Regions from separate parts of the Micromonospora sp. KC721 genome, predicted to be linked through region 1. Evidence: predicted binding sites of a transcription regulator. Region 1 holds the regulator's gene; the other holds the start of a gene.
The links. Region 1 encodes HrcA, which represses chaperone genes, less so after heat shock. Its sites were predicted from a motif close to GGTTNGCACNCTCNNNNNGAGNGTGCNAACC; they were not measured.
Positions count from the first base shown of each region.

Region 1 (5,892 bases):
TCGACGATCTGCCGCTTACGGTCGTCCGAGAGAACCTCGTACGCGGCGTTGATGTCCTTGAACTTCTCCTGTGCCTCCGGATCCGGATTCACGTCCGGGTGGAACTGGCGCGCCAACTTGCGGTAGGCGCGCTTGATCTCGTCGTCGGAGGCTTCCCGGCTCACGCCGAGAATGCCGTAGTAGTCCCTGGCCACTGCGTTCGGTGTCCTCATGTTCGTCTCACGTTGCGCCGGTCGTCGCCCGGAGCCGGCTCCGGGCCCTGCATTGCGTCAGTTCTGGGCCAGCAGCTCGCCCACGTAGCGTGCCACGGCCCTCACCGTGGCGATGGTGCCGGGGTAGTCCATCCGGGTGGGACCGAGCACCCCCAGACCGCCGACGATGGTCGTGCCCGGGCCGTACCCGGTGCTGACCACCGAGGCGGCGCGCAGGTTGTCGATCTCGTTCTCGTCGCCGATCAGCACCCGGGTGGTGCTCGGCTCGGCCTCCCCGATGAGCTTGAGGAGGACAACCTCCTCCTCCAGCGCCTCCAGGATGGGCCGCAGCGAACCCTGGAAGTCGAGCAGGCCACCCCGGGTCAGGTTGGCCGTGCCGGCCAGCGCGAGGCGCTCCTCGTGCCGCTCGACCAACGTCTCCAACAGCACGGTGGACAGGGTGGTCATGGCGCCGCGCAGGTGCGGCGCCGACTCCTCGACGAGGGCCTGGACCAGCGGCGGGGTGTCCGACAGCCGGCTGCCCACCAGCTTCTCGTTGACCAGCCGGCGCAGGTCGGTGACGTCCTCGGCCGGGACCGGTGCGGGCAGCTCGACCAGCCGCTGCTCGACCCGGCCGGTGTCGGCGATCATGACCAGCATCAGCCGGGTGGTGGAGATCGGCACCAGCTCCAGGTGACGCACGGAGGAACGGGCCAGCGACGGGTACTGCACCACCGCGACCTGGCGGGTGAGCTGGGCCAGCAGCCGGACCGTGCGGTGCACCACGTCGTCCAGGTCGACCGCGCCGACCAGGAAACGTTCGATTGCCCGCCGCTCGGCGGGGCTGAGCGGCTTGACCCGGGAGAGCCGGTCGACGAAGAGGCGGTAGCCGCGGTCGGTGGGCACCCGACCGGCGCTGGTGTGCGGTTGCCGGATGTAGCCCTCCTCCTCCAGCACGGCCATGTCGTTGCGCACCGTGGCCGGCGAGACCCCGAGCTGGTGCCGCTCGACCAGGGCCTTGCTGCCGACCGGTTCCTGCGTGGCGACGTAGTCCTCGACGATCGCACGCAGCACGGCGAGCTTGCGGTCGTCGAGACCCATCTCCCCACCTCCTGACGCACGTCTGTCCGGAGCGGTCCGGGGCCGGGCCGACGACACCGGACCGCGCGGGCGACCGACGCGGCGGGCGACCGACCGGCCGGGCGACCCGACCGTGCCGGCGACCATCGCTCCGGCACCCAACGCTCTGGCACTCGACTGTACCGAGTGCCAGTCTACGTCGGCGTTCCCGCCGACGCGATGATCAGCGACGGACGACCGGTGCGGCCGGCCGGCCGCACCGGCCCACCAGGAGCGGTCATCCGGATCTCGGCGGAGGTGTCACTCTGGTGCCCCTTGCCGTCAGCCCCTACCGTGACCTTCATGACCGAACCACCTCGCCCTACCGGTGCCGGCGGCTCCGACGAGCCCACGGCCCCGTTCGGCTCCTCCCCCGAGCCGCCCACCGCACCACTGTCCGGCGCGCCCGGGGCGGGCGGCTATCCCCCGCCCGGCGGAGAACCGCCGCCGCCGGGTGGCTACCCGCCGCCCGGTGGCTATCCCCCGCCGGGCGGCTATCCCCCGCCGGGTGGCTATCCCCCGCCGGGCGGCTACGACCCGAAGGGCGCCGGCTACCCCGGCGGCGCGTACGGCGCCCCGCCCCCGGGCTATCCCAGCGGCGAGGACAAGACCTGGGCACTGGTGGCGCACTTCGGCGGCGCGGCCGGCATGTTCATCGGCGGCGGCGTGTTCGGCTGGGTGGCTCCGCTGATCGCGATGCTGGCCCGGGGCAACCAGTCCCCCGCCGTCCGCGCCCACGCGGTCGCCGCGCTGAACTTCCAGCTCCTCTGGTCGATCATCGCCCTGGTCGGCTGGATCCTCACCTGCCTCGTGTTCGGGTTCCTCATCGGCGCCGCCGCCACGATCATCGGCATCATCTTCGGCGTCATCGCCGGGCTGAAGGCCAACGAGGGGCAGCTGTACCGCTACCCGATGTCGGCCACCTTCATCAAGTGATCCCCCGACCGGCCGCCGAGGCGGCCGGTCGGCCCGGTCAGGGCAGCAGGTCACGCACGACGGCGTCGGCGAGCAGCCGGCCACGCAGGGTGAGCACGGCCTGGCCCGCCGCGTACCGCACCGGGTCGAGCAGGCCATCGGCGAGCGCCCGCCGCGCGCCGGCCGCCCCGGTCGGATCCAGGGTGGCCAGCGGCAGACCGGAGGCGAGCCGCAACCGCAGCATCACGTCCTCCGTGTGTGCCTCCTCAGCGGTCAGGATCTCCCGGGCCAGGCCGGGCGACTCGCCGGCGACCAGCCGCTTCGCGTACGCCGAGGGGTGCCTGACGTTCCACCAGCGCACCCCGCCGACGTGGCTGTGCGCGCCCGGCCCCAGCCCCCACCAGTCGGCACCGGTCCAGTAGAGCAGGTTGTGCCGGCACCGGGCCGCCTCGTCACGTGCCCAGTTGGACACCTCGTACCAGGAGAAACCGGCCGCGTCGAGGGCGGCCTCGGCGGCCAGGTACCGGTCCGCGGCCACGTCGTCGGAGGGGTACGGCAGCTCGCCGCGACGCATCCGGGCGGCGAGCCGGGTGCCGTCCTCCACGATCAGGGCGTACGCGCTGACGTGGTCGACGCCCGCGGCGACGACCTGTGCCAGCGAGGCGGCGAAGTCCGCCGCGCTCTCCCCCGGCGTGCCGTAGATCAGGTCCAGGTTGACGTGGTCGAACCCGGCGTCCCGGGCCTCCCCGGCGGCGGCGACGGCCCGGCCGGCGCTGTGCCGCCGGTCGAGCACCGCCAGCACTCCCGGCGCGGCCGACTGCATGCCGAGCGAGACCCGGGTGTACCCGGCCGCCCGCAGGGTCTTCAACGACCCGGGGGTCACCGACTCGGGGTTGGCCTCGGTGGTCACCTCGGCGTCGGCGGCCAGTCCCCAGGTGCGGTCGATGCCGTCGAGGATGCGGGCCAGGTCGTCGGCGGGGAGCAGGGTCGGGGTGCCACCGCCGACGAAGACGGTGTCCACCCGGGGTGGTCGGGCGTCGCCGAGCACCCGGGCGGCGAGCGCCAGTTCGGCGAGGACCGTGTCGGCGTACGACTCGCGGTCCGCGCCGCCGCCCAGTTCGGCCGCCGTGTACGTGTTGAAGTCACAGTAGCCGCAGCGGCTGGCGCAGAACGGGACGTGGACGTACACGCCGAAGCCACGCGCGCCGACCGCGTGCAGGGCGGCGGCGGGCAGCGACCCGTCGGCGGGGACGGTCTCGCCTTCTGGAAGGACGCCGGGCATGGCCACTAGTGTGCCCGCCATGACCACTCCCGACCGCCTCGTGCGGGTCGCCACCGCCGGTGGGGTGACCACCCTCACCCTGGACAGCCCGCACAACCGCAACGCGCTCTCCACCCCGTTGATGACCGAGTTGCTGGCCGGCCTCGCCGCGGCGGTCGCCGACGACACGGTCCGGGTCGTCGTGCTCGACCACACCGGCCCGGTCTTCTGTTCCGGGGCGGACCTGAAGGAGACGGCGGCCGCGTACGCCAGCGGCTCGGTGCCCGCGGTGATGCTCGGCGACGTGCTGGCGGCGGTGTGGGAGTGCCCGAAGCCGGTGTTGGCGAAGGTGGCCGGGCCGGCGCGGGCCGGCGGGCTGGGCCTGATCGCGGCGGCCGACCTGGCGGTCTGCGCCGAGGAGGCGACGTTCGCCTTCACCGAGGTACGGATCGGGGTGGTTCCGGCGGTCATCTCCGCCACCGTGCTGCCCCGCCTGCTCCCCCGCGCGGCGGCCGAGCTGTACCTGACCGGAGACACCTTCGACGGCCGCCGGGCCGCCGAGATCGGCCTGGTCACCGCAGCGGTGCCGGCCGCGGGGCTGGACGCGGCGGTCGAGCGGTTCGGCGCGTCGCTGGTCCGGGGGGCGCCGGGGGCGCTCGCCGGGGCGAAGGAACTGCTGCGCCGGCCGCCCGGCGCCGACCTGCGTACCGAGATCGCCGCGTTGTCCGCCGTCTCCACCACCTTCTTCCTCTCCGCGGAGGGGCGGGAGGGGGTGGCCGCCTTCCGCGAGAAGCGGGACGCGGCCTGGGTGCCGACTCCGGCGCGGGAGGCGACGGCTTAGCTCCCTGAAAGGTCTGCTTCCGTCCCGCTTTATTCCTGATTTTCCGGGGAAGGTGAGCCGGTTGACTGACCCGATTCATCTCCGGAGGGCCGTACGCTTGGAAACCTCGAAACAGGAGGTGCGGGTGCGAAATCGGGCAATCGTGGCAGCCGGTGTCGTGGTCGCGGTGGTAGCCCTGGTCGGGGTCTACGCCATCCAGCAGCTCGGCGAACGTCTCCGACTCCCCCTCCTCACCCGCACCTGCACCGTCCAGGCCGACGGCAGGGTGCAGCTCGACGCCGAGCAGATGGCCAACGCCGCGACGATCGCGGCGATCGGCATGCAGCGGGAGATGCCCGAACGGGCGGTCGTGGTGGCGCTGGCCACCGCGTACCAAGAATCCGGGCTGCGCAACCTCGCGCACGGCGACCGGGACTCGCTCGGCCTGTTCCAGCAGCGGCCGAGCCAGGGTTGGGGCACCCCCGAGCAGATCCAGGACCAGCGGTACGCCGCGAACCGGTTCTACGCCGCGCTCAAGAAGGTGCGCGGGTGGGAGAAGATGCGGGTCACCGACGCCGCCCAGGCCGTCCAACGGTCGGCGTTCCCGACGGCGTACCAGAAGTGGGCCGACGAGTCGGAGGTGCTGACCCGGGCCCTGCTCGGCGAGGCGACCGGCGCGGTGGCCTGCACGGTGAGCAGCCGGCCGGTGATGCGTGGCGAGGCCGCCGCCGCGGCGCTCACCCGAGGTCTCACGCTGGACTGGGGCCTGGCGGGCATGGCCCCGGCGGCCGAACTGACCGGCCTCACCGTCCCGGTCACCGATCCGCGTGCCGGCTGGCGCTACGCCCACTGGCTGGTCTCGCACGCCCCGGACCACGGGGTGAAGCGAGTTCGCTTCGGGGAGTTGGAGTGGACCGCCGAGGACGGCACCTGGGACAAGGTGGCCGACGGCCGCCCGACCGACGGACAGGTGCTGGCGGAGGTCTTCGCCGAACGCTGACCGACCACCAACCGCCCCGGCAGGTTCGCCTACCGGCCGGCGCCGGTCACCCGACGGCGGATCTTCTCCAACATCGGTTCGGGCAGGTCGGTGGCGTCGAGCAGCCGGGGCAGCAGCTCGGGCTGGAGGCTCATCGCCCGGAACACCTCCCCGATGGTGACCCCGTGCGCGGGCCGGTCCACCACCTCCACCGGATCCCCGGCGCCGATCTCACCCTCCTGGAGCACCCGCAGGTACGCCCCGGGCACCGCCCGCTCGGTGAAGCGTCGGATCAGGTCCGGTACGCCCCAGTAGCCGGCGAAGGTCGTGCACGGGGTCCGCGGCTTCGTCACCTGGAGCACGGTCGAACCGATCACCCACCGCTCGCCGATCACCGCGCCGGTCACGTCCACCGCCCAGGTGGTGAGGTTCTCGCCGAACGCGCCGGGCGGGATCTGCCGGCCCAACTCCGCCGACCACCACTCGGCGTCCTCCGCCGCGTACGCGTAGACCGCCTGGTCGGGGCCGCCGTGGTGGGCCCGCTCGCCGATGAAGTCGCCGACGACCCCGGTGAAGCGCACCGGCACCGGCCCGCCGGCCGGTCGCT
Region 1 is NZ_SMJY01000267.1:768-6,659, reverse strand. It holds partial or broken gene E1182_RS28220 (DnaJ domain-containing protein) at 1-194, opposite strand, end outside; gene hrcA (heat-inducible transcriptional repressor HrcA) at 270-1,292, opposite strand; gene E1182_RS28210 (DUF4870 domain-containing protein) at 1,614-2,246, shown strand; gene hemW (radical SAM family heme chaperone HemW) at 2,284-3,507, opposite strand; gene E1182_RS28200 (enoyl-CoA hydratase-related protein) at 3,527-4,327, shown strand; gene E1182_RS28195 (hypothetical protein) at 4,446-5,306, shown strand; gene E1182_RS28190 (MOSC domain-containing protein) at 5,336-5,892, opposite strand, start outside.

Region 2 (9,124 bases), on a different contig from region 1:
TCGACCTCGTCGTCGCCGCGCTGCACCGGCACCACGGCCGGGGTGCCGCCGGGCCCGTCGCCCACGGCTGACCAGCCGGGCCCCGGCTTGGTCGGGTTCCGGCCGGCGGTGGGCCGGGGCGGCGCGCCGACCGCCGCGGTGTCCCGCGCCGGGTCGGTCACCCGGTGACGGTTCGTGCGACCGGGGGCGGAGAGCAGCAGCAGGGCCTTGGCCACCGCGCTGGTCAGGTCGTGGTCGGTGCCCTGGATCAGGCCCCGGGCACCGGCGCTGATGGTGGCCGCCGCGGCGTCGGACTCCTCCGCGCCGAGCAGCAGCACCGCGGCCTGGGGCGCGCGGGCCAGCACCCGACGGACGAACCCGGCGCTGTCGGGTCGGGTGAGGGCGGTGTCGGCGAGCACGACGTCGACCGGGCGTTCGGCGAGCCGCAGCATCACCTCGGGGTCGGAGACGGCCGTCCGCACGACCGCGGCCAGGCCGAGCCGTGTGGCGGCCGACGTCAACTGCTGCGCGGCGAGCGGTGTTCGTACACAGACGAGAACGTTACGCACTGTGGTCTCCTCTCCGCAGAGAGCAGACCATGGCCGGGTCGGCCGGGGGGGAGGTTCCCGGCAATCCTCCGAACTTTTCCGACATATGGGGCATTTGCCGCGAGCTGCCGTGGTTTTCGATCACACACGTGTGAGCCGGGGAAAGCTCGGGTACCGAGACGCCAGGCCGGATACGGTGCGCCTGCGCGGACACCACCCGGACGCCGGTTCAACGAGGATCTTCCGCGGTGCCGCGCGGGAGGAGGGGTGCTGATGTCGAACGTACGTAGACTGCCCGGACCCATCGTCGACCTGTGGGACTGGCAGCGGCTGGGCGCGTGCCGAGGCCGCGACAGCGCCCAGTTCTTCCACCCGGACGGCGAGCGCGGCTCCTCACGCCTGCGCCGCGAGTCCGGCGCCAAGGCGGTCTGCCGGGCCTGCCCCGTCCGGGCCGAGTGCGCCGCGCACGCTCTCTCCGTGCGTGAGCCGTACGGCGTCTGGGGCGGGTTCAGCGAGTCCGAGCGACTGCGCCTGCTCGCCCTCGGCTGGGAGGACCTCGCCGACCGCCGCCAGACCCGGGTCGACATCGCCCGGCTGGAGGCGCGGCTGGGCCACCCGCACAAGTCCGCCGTACCGGAGCAGCGCAAGATCGCCTGATCCCGACCGCCACCCGCCGGCGCCGCGTCCCGCACCTCGGACGCGGTGCCGCCACGTCCCGGATGTACGGGCCCCGGTGCCTCAGCGGACGGTCACCGTCACCGTGTGCCAACCGGTGGCACCATCGGGGGCGACCGGCTGCTCCTGCCCGGTCTGGGTCGCGCCGGTGGCATCGGTGGCCCGGACCTGGAGGGTGTGCCGGCCCGGGGTGGCCGTCCAGCGCCACGACCACTGCACCCAGGTGTCCACCGAAACCGTCGGGGCGAGCGTGGCCTCCCGCCACGGCTCGTCGTCGACGCGCACCTCCACCCGGCCGATGCCGCGGTGCTGTGCCCAGGCCACCCCGGCCACCATGACCGGCCCGGCGGTCAACCGGTTGCGTGGGCGCGGCGTGTCGATCCGGGACTGGGTCTTCACCGGCCCCTGCGCCGACCACCCGCGGGGCACCCAGTACGCGTCGAAGTCGGCGAAGCTGGTCAGCTCCAGCTCGGTCACCCACTTGCAGGCCGAGACGTACCCGTACAGGCCGGGCACCACCATCCGGACCGGGAAGCCGTGCGCGACCGGCAGCGGTTCGCCGTTCATGCCGACCGCCAGCAGCGCGTCCCGCCCGTCGCGCAGCACCGCGGTCGGGGTGCCGCAGGTCCAGCCGTCCACCGAGCGCCCCACCACCTGGTCCGCGCCCACCTCCGGCTCGACCTCGTCCAGCAGCTCGCCGATCGGTACGCCCAACCAGCGGGCGTTGCCTATCAGGTCACCGCCCACCTCGTTGGAGACGCAGGCCAGGGTGACGTACCGCTCGACCATCGGTCGGGCGAGCAGGTCGGCGTAGCTCAGCTCGACCGGGCGACGAACCCGCCCGTGGATGCGCAGCCGCCAGGTCTCCGGGTCCACCTGCGGCACCACCAGGGCCGTGTCGATCCGGTAGAAGCCGCTGCCGGGGGTGACGTACGGGGCGAGCTGCGCCAGCGACAGGTCCGCACCGGCCGGGACAGCCGGGGCCGGGGAGACCGGGGCGGGCAGCCGGACGCCCCGCCGGGCCGCCGACACGTCACGCCGGCCGGCGAGCCAGTGCCCGCCCACGCCGGTGACCGCTGCCGCGCCGGCCAGCACACCCACACCGCGCAGGAACCGCCGCCGCGCCTGCGGATCGATGCCGCCCACGGGCGTCGACCCGTCCGTTGCCCGTCCCCCTGGGTCCTGCGCGCCACCAGCCGCCGGCGCCCCGCCGGGCGCCTCCGCCGGACCGGCCGCCGGCACCCCGCCGACGGCCTCCACGCCACGTGGGATTTGCCGCGCCCCCGCAGCGGCGTCCCACGGCAGCTGACCGGCCGACCGCCCGGCGGCGGCCGGGGCTGCTGGGGGCGTCGGTGGGGTCCACGGCCACGGGTCGATCTCCAGCGGCCCGGCCAGGAGGGCCCAGAGCGTCAGTGCGCCCAGTCCCCCGCCGACCAGCGCGGGCAGCGCGTCGGTGGCGTCCGCGCCGGCCCGGCTGAGCGCGGCGGCCACCCCGAGGATGGTGAAGGCCGCGACACCGGCCAGGCCGAGCCACAGTCGACGTACCGCCGCCCGCCCGAGCAACGCGGCGGCGGCGGCCAGCAGCAGCGCCGTCCCGACCAGCAGGGCGATCTTGTCGTACCGGCCGAAGACGGCGATGGCGAACTGCTTCAGCGGCTCGGGGACGACGTCCACCACGAGCCCACCGACGGCGATCAGCGGCGCCGACCGGGGACCGGTGAGGACCGCCACCGGCTCGGCGGCCCCGATCGCCACCACCGCGGCGGTGATCCCGGCCAGTGCGGCCAGGCCGCGAGGGGTGCTGCTCATCAACCCAGTCTGATCGGCCGGCCGGGTGCTGCGCCAACCACGTCAGCGTTCCGTAACCAACGCCGGGCACCGCTTGACGCTCGCCTGCGAGACACCTCGGCGGCGGGACGGACCCCGCCCTGACAGACGCCGAAGGGCGCACCGTCGCGATGACGGGTGCGCCCTTCGTCTGCCGTGTGGTCGGGTCGTCAGAAACCCGGACCGTGCTGGTGGCCGTGGCCGTGGCCGTGGCCGTGCCCACCGGCGGCGGCCGGCTCCGGCTTCGCCGGCTTCTCCACCACGAGGCTCTCCGTGGTGAGCAGCAGGCCGGCGATCGACGCGGCGTTGGTGACCGCGTTGCGGGTCACCTTCACCGGGTCGATGATGCCGGACTTCACCAGGTCGACGTAGCTGCCGGTGGCGGCGTCGAGGCCGTGGCCCCACTCCTTGCCGGCGACCTTCTGCACCACCACGTAGCCGTCGTGGCCGGCGTTCTGGGCGATCCAGCGCAGCGGCTCGACCAGCGCCTTGCGCACGATCGACACACCGACCTTCTCGTCGCCGGTGAGGCCCAGGTCATCGTCGAGCGCCGGGAGGATCTGGGCCAGGGCGGCGCCGCCACCGGGGACCGTACCCTCCTCGACCGCGGCCTTGGTCGCGGCGATGGCGTCCTCGATGCGGTGCTTGCGCTCCTTCATCTCGACCTCGGTCGCCGCGCCCACCTTGATGACCGCGATGCCGCCGGAGAGCTTCGCCAGCCGCTCGGCCAGCTTCTCCCGGTCCCACTCGGAGTCGGACGCCTCGATCTCCTTGCGGATCTGCGCGACCCGGTCGGCGACCTCGGCGGCCTGACCGCCACCGTCGACGACGGTGGTGTTCTCCTTGTCGACCACGACCCGCCGGGCGGTGCCGAGCACCTCCAGGCCGACCTGGTCGAGCTTGTAGCCCAGCTCCGGGGCGACCAACTCGGCACCGGTCAGGATCGCCATGTCCTGGAGCATCGCCTTGCGGCGGTCGCCGAACCCGGGGGCCTTGACCGCGCAGACCTTGACGGTCTTGCGGATCGCGTTGACCACCAGGGTCGACAGCGCCTGGCCCTCGACGTCCTCGGCGATGATCAGCAGCGGCTTGCTGTTCTGGAGAACCTTCTCCAGCAGCGGTAGCAGCTCCTCGATCGCCGAGATCTTCTGCGTGGTGATGAGGATGTACGGATCCTCCAGGACCGCCTCCTGCGCCTCCACGTCAGTGACGAAGTTCGGCGAGATGAAGCCCTTGTCGAACTGGAGACCCTCGGTGACGTCGAGCTCGGTGGTGAGCGCGGAGCCCTCCTCGACGGTGATGACACCGTCGCGGCCGACCTTCTCCATCGCCTCGGCGATCAGCTCGCCGATGGTGGCGTCCTGCGCGGAGATCGTCGCGACGTTGGCGATCGCCTCCTTGCTGGAGACCTCGACGGCCCGGCCGAGCAGCGCCTCGGAGACCTTGGCGGCCGCCGCGTCGATACCCCGCTTGAGACCGGTCGGGTTGGCCCCGGCGGTCACGTTGCGCAGGCCCTCGCGGACCATCGCCTGGGCCAGCACGGTCGCGGTGGTGGTCCCGTCGCCGGCGACGTCGTTGGTCTTGGTCGCCACCTCCTTGACCAGCTGCGCGCCGAGATTCTCGTACGGGTTGGTGAGCTCGATCTCCTTGGCGATGGTCACGCCGTCGTTGGTGATCGTGGGTGCGCCAAACTTCTTGTCCAGGACGACGTTGCGCCCGCGCGGGCCGAGGGTCACCTTGACCACGTCGGCGAGGGCGTTGACACCGTGCTCCAGCAGGTGCCGGGCGTCGTCCGAGAAACTCAGGATCTTCGCCATGAATGTCCCTTCACGCGACGGTGCCCCGGCCCGGCGAGCCGGACCGGGGCAACGACACTGATCGGTTGCTTACTTCTCGATGACCGCGAGGACGTCACGGGCGGAGAGCACCAGGTACTCCTCGCCGGCGTACTTGACCTCGGTGCCGCCGTACTTCGAGTAGAGGACGGTGTCGCCGACCTTGACGTCGAGCGGCACGCGGTTGCCCTTGTCGTCGATCCGGCCCGGGCCGACAGCGAGGACGGTGCCCTCCTGCGGCTTCTCCTTGGCGGTGTCGGGGATCACGATGCCCGACGCCGTGGTGGTCTCAGCCTCGTTCGCCTGGACCACGATCCGGTCCTCGAGCGGCTTGATCGCAACCTTGGTCGCGGTAGTCACGGGCATACCCTCCTGGGGTACTGGTTTCGTAGCCGGACGGCGAGGCCGACCAGCGTCAATCTGCCACATGCCACCGGGCGGGGCCGTCGTCGCGGGTGCCGGTCCGCCTGGCGTTCAGCCTCCGCGCCGAAAGGCCCGGAAGCTGGCACCCTCAGGGTGAGAGTGCTAATCGCAGGTTATTCCTCGGCTAGCACTCCGTCAAGGAGAGTGCCAACGCGCGTCCTCGTGTCGCCGTCACGCCGGACAGGACCCCACCCCGTTGGCAGGGCTTCCACACCTTGATCCACTCCGATCGCCGCATGTCGCGGTGTCCGCCCGCGACAACACCCCCACCTACCGCAAGCGGAGTGGACCGAGTGACCGCGACCCCACCCCGGCCGAATCGCCGGGCCGCCACAGTTCCGCCAGTCGTCACCGCGACACGCCGACAAGCCCTCGCCACAGGGTGGCCGGATCCCTACGGTCGGTGGCCGCTGCCGAAGCCGTGGAGAGGAGAGACCGGTGTCCCGGATACCGACACTGACGTTCCTGCGGGCCCAGCTACGCCGGGCCCGCCAGGCGCAGGGACTCAGCCAGGAGGAACTGGGCAAGCTGGTCAACTACTCGTCGTCGCACGTGAGCGCGGTCGAGCTGGGCCACGCCCCGGTCACCCCGGACTACCTGGCCCGGCTGGACCGGGCGCTGGACACCGGCGACCTCTTCGGCACCATGCTGGAGCTGATCCGGTTCCACGCCGCGCCGGACTGGTTCCGCCCGTGGGAGGAGGTCGAGCGGGAGGCGACCTCGCTGCGCTGGTACGACCCCACCGTGATTCCCGGGCTGCTCCAGACCGAGGCGTACGCGCGGGCGATGCTCGCCCTGGGCGGCGAGCTGACCGCCGACGAGGTCGAGGCGCGGGTGGTGGCCCGGCTGGCCCGGCAGGCGGTGCTGACCGGCGACCGGCGGCCCCAGTTCGTCGCCGTGCTGGAGGAACAGGCGCTGCGCCGGCAGGTCGGCGACCGGGCCGCCATGGCCGAGCAACTGGAACACCTGCTGACCGTCGCCGCCGGGCCGAACGTGCAGGTGCGGGTCGTGCCGGCCGACGCCCCCTGGCACATCGGGCTCCACGGGGCGTTCATCCTGGCCCGGCTCGACGGCGGCGTCGGGCTGGCCCACCTGGACAACCAGCTCCGGGGGCAGACCGTGGACAGCCCGAACGACATTGCCGCCCTCGGCCGGCGCTGGGAGACTGTGAACGCCGAGGCGCTGCCGCTGGGGCAGTCCACCCGAATCATCATGGAAGTGGCGAAGACATGGACCTGACCCACGCCACCTGGCGCAAGTCCTCCCGCAGTAACGCCAACGGCGGCGCCTGCGTCGAGGTCGCCGCCAACCTGCCCGGCGTCGTCGCCGTCCGGGACAGCAAGGACCCGGCCGGGCCGGTGCTCGCGTTCGCCCCGTCGAACTGGCGAACCTTCGTCGCCGCGACCCCCACCCGCTGACACCACCGCCAGCCGCTCCGCACCGGGCGGAGACAATGGCCGGGTGGATCTCGACCAGCTTGCCGCGCTGCGTACCCCCGAGGGGTCGGCAGCGCTCGCCGCGGCGACCGAGCTGGCCGGCGGCGACCCGCTGACCGCGGCGGCCGCGCTCCGCTCGGCCGGGGTGCCGGCGGGGCTCGCCGCCGCCGCGCTCACCCAGGCCGAGCTACGCCGGCGGGCGGTCGGAAAGTTCGGCGCCGAGGCCGCCGGCATGTTCCTCACCCGGGCCGGGCTGGAACAGGCCACCCGCCGGCCGGTCGCGCAGCGGCGGGCCGACCGGTTGCGCGCCGCCGGGGTGGGCACCCTCGCCGACCTCGGCTGCGGTCTCGGTGCCGACGCGCTCGCCGCCGCCCGTGCCGGCATCCGGGTGTACGGAGTGGAGGCGGATCCGGTCACCGCCGCGATGGCCGCCCTGAACGCCGAGGCCGCCGGGCTGGCCGAACTGTTCACCGTGGAGGTCGGCGACGCCACCGGGTTCGACGTGTCCCGGGTGGAGGGTGTCTTCTGCGATCCGGCGCGGCGGCGGGCCGGTACCGGGCGACGCGTCTTCGACCCGAACCTCTACTCCCCGCCCTGGGACTTCGTGACTGGCCTCACGGAGCGGGTGGCGTACCCGGTGGTGAAGGTCGCCCCAGGCATCGATCACGCGCTGATTCCGGCCGGCGCGGAGGCGGAGTGGGTCAGCGTGGACGGCGACCTGGTGGAGGCGACGCTCTGGTGCGGGCGGCTGGCCGAGGTGCCCCGCCGGGCGAGCGTGCTGCGCGGGGATGCGGTGAACACCCTCACCGGGTCGGGGGACGCCGAGGCGCCGGTCGGGCCGGTGCGCCGTTACCTGTACGACCCGGACGCGGCGGTGGTCCGCGCGCACCTGGTCGCCGAGTTGGCCGAGGCGCTGGACGCCACACTGGCCGATCCGACCATCGCCTACCTGTACGCGGACACCCCGGCCGCCACCCCGTTCGCCCGCTGCCTGGAGATCACCGATGTGCTGCCGTTCTCGCTGAAGCGCCTCCGCGCCCTGCTCCGCGAGCGTCACGTCGGCCGGGTGGAGATCCTCAAGCGAGGCTCGGCGCTGGAGCCGGAGAAGCTGCGACGCGACCTGAAGTTGGCCGGCGGCGACGCGGCGAGCCTGGTGCTGACCAGGATCGCCGGCGCGCCGACGACGCTGGTCTGCCACCCCGCGCCGGCGGGCGGTGGCCGGGCGGGTAGCGCGGGGTTAGCGTGACGCCATGGCGGGACAGGCCACTCCGGCGACGGCGCTGCTGACGAAGCGGAGGATCGCGCACCGCGTCCACCCGTACCAGGTGCCAGCCGACGCGCCGAACTACGGCGCGTTGGTCGCGGCGGCCATCGGAGTTGCTCCGGAACGGGTCTTCAAGACGCTGGTCTGCGCGGTCGACGGCGCGTTGACCGTGGCGGTCGTACCGGTCACCGGCGAGCTGGATCTGAAGGCCCTGGCGACGGCGGTCGGCGGGAAGCGGTCGGTGCTCGCGGACCGGCTGGTCGCCGAGCGGGCCACCGGCTACGTCCGTGGTGGCATCAGTCCGCTCGGCCAGCGTAAGCGGCTGCCTCTCGTGCTGGACGACTCCGCGCTGACCCACGGCACGGTTTTCGTCAGCGCCGGCCGTCGTGGCCTGCAACTGGAACTCTCCCCCGGGGATCTGGCGACCCTGACCAGCGCCACCCCCGCTCCCATCGCCAGCCATCCCTGACCCCCAACCGGCGGGTTGATCATGAAGTTGCGGCCTGAGTGGCGATCAAATCCACCGCCAACTCCATGATCAACGCAGGGGAAGGGGAGGGTCACCCGAGGTGATTGCGGGTGTATGTCCGGTGGGACATAACCACGTTGCTGAATTGTTACCGCAGCCAACAATCTTCTGACCTCGACGGGCTTGCGGGCGACTGGTGGGCGGGAATACGTTGCCGGGCACAACAAACACGGCATGTTCTCTCCCCCAAGAACCCGAAAGGACCCGTGCAGATGCGCAAGGGCTTCCTCACCTTCGCCGCCGTGGGCCTGCTGGCCACTGGCAGCATGGTCGCCTGCGGCGACAACTCCGGCAGCAACGAGGCCGGCGGCAGCAACGACAAGAAGCCGAAGATCGGCGTGATCCTTCCGGACAGCAAGTCCTCCGCCCGCTGGGAGGGCGCGGACCGCAAGTTCCTGGAGGAGGCGTTCAAGGCCGCGAACGTCGACTACGACATCCAGAACGCGCAGGGCGACAAGGGCGCCTTCCAGACCATCGCGGACCAGATGATCACCAACGGGGTCACCGTTCTGATGATCGTCAACCTGGACTCCGGCACCGGCAAGGCCGTCCTCGACAAGGCCAAGTCGCAGGGTGTCGCCACCATCGACTACGACCGCCTCACCCTC
Region 2 is NZ_SMJY01000201.1:715-9,838, reverse strand. It holds gene E1182_RS25520 (helix-turn-helix transcriptional regulator) at 1-548, opposite strand, end outside; gene E1182_RS25515 (WhiB family transcriptional regulator) at 801-1,184, shown strand; gene E1182_RS25510 (molybdopterin-dependent oxidoreductase) at 1,266-3,011, opposite strand; gene groL (chaperonin GroEL) at 3,200-4,846, opposite strand; gene groES (co-chaperone GroES) at 4,916-5,230, opposite strand; gene E1182_RS25495 (helix-turn-helix transcriptional regulator) at 5,726-6,526, shown strand; gene E1182_RS25490 (DUF397 domain-containing protein) at 6,517-6,705, shown strand; gene E1182_RS25485 (methyltransferase domain-containing protein) at 6,749-7,969, shown strand; gene ybaK (Cys-tRNA(Pro) deacylase) at 7,974-8,456, shown strand; gene E1182_RS25475 (sugar ABC transporter substrate-binding protein) at 8,729-9,124, shown strand, end outside.
Region 2: a site for HrcA is predicted at 5,365-5,395, ahead of groES (co-chaperone GroES). Genes of this name have one in related genera too.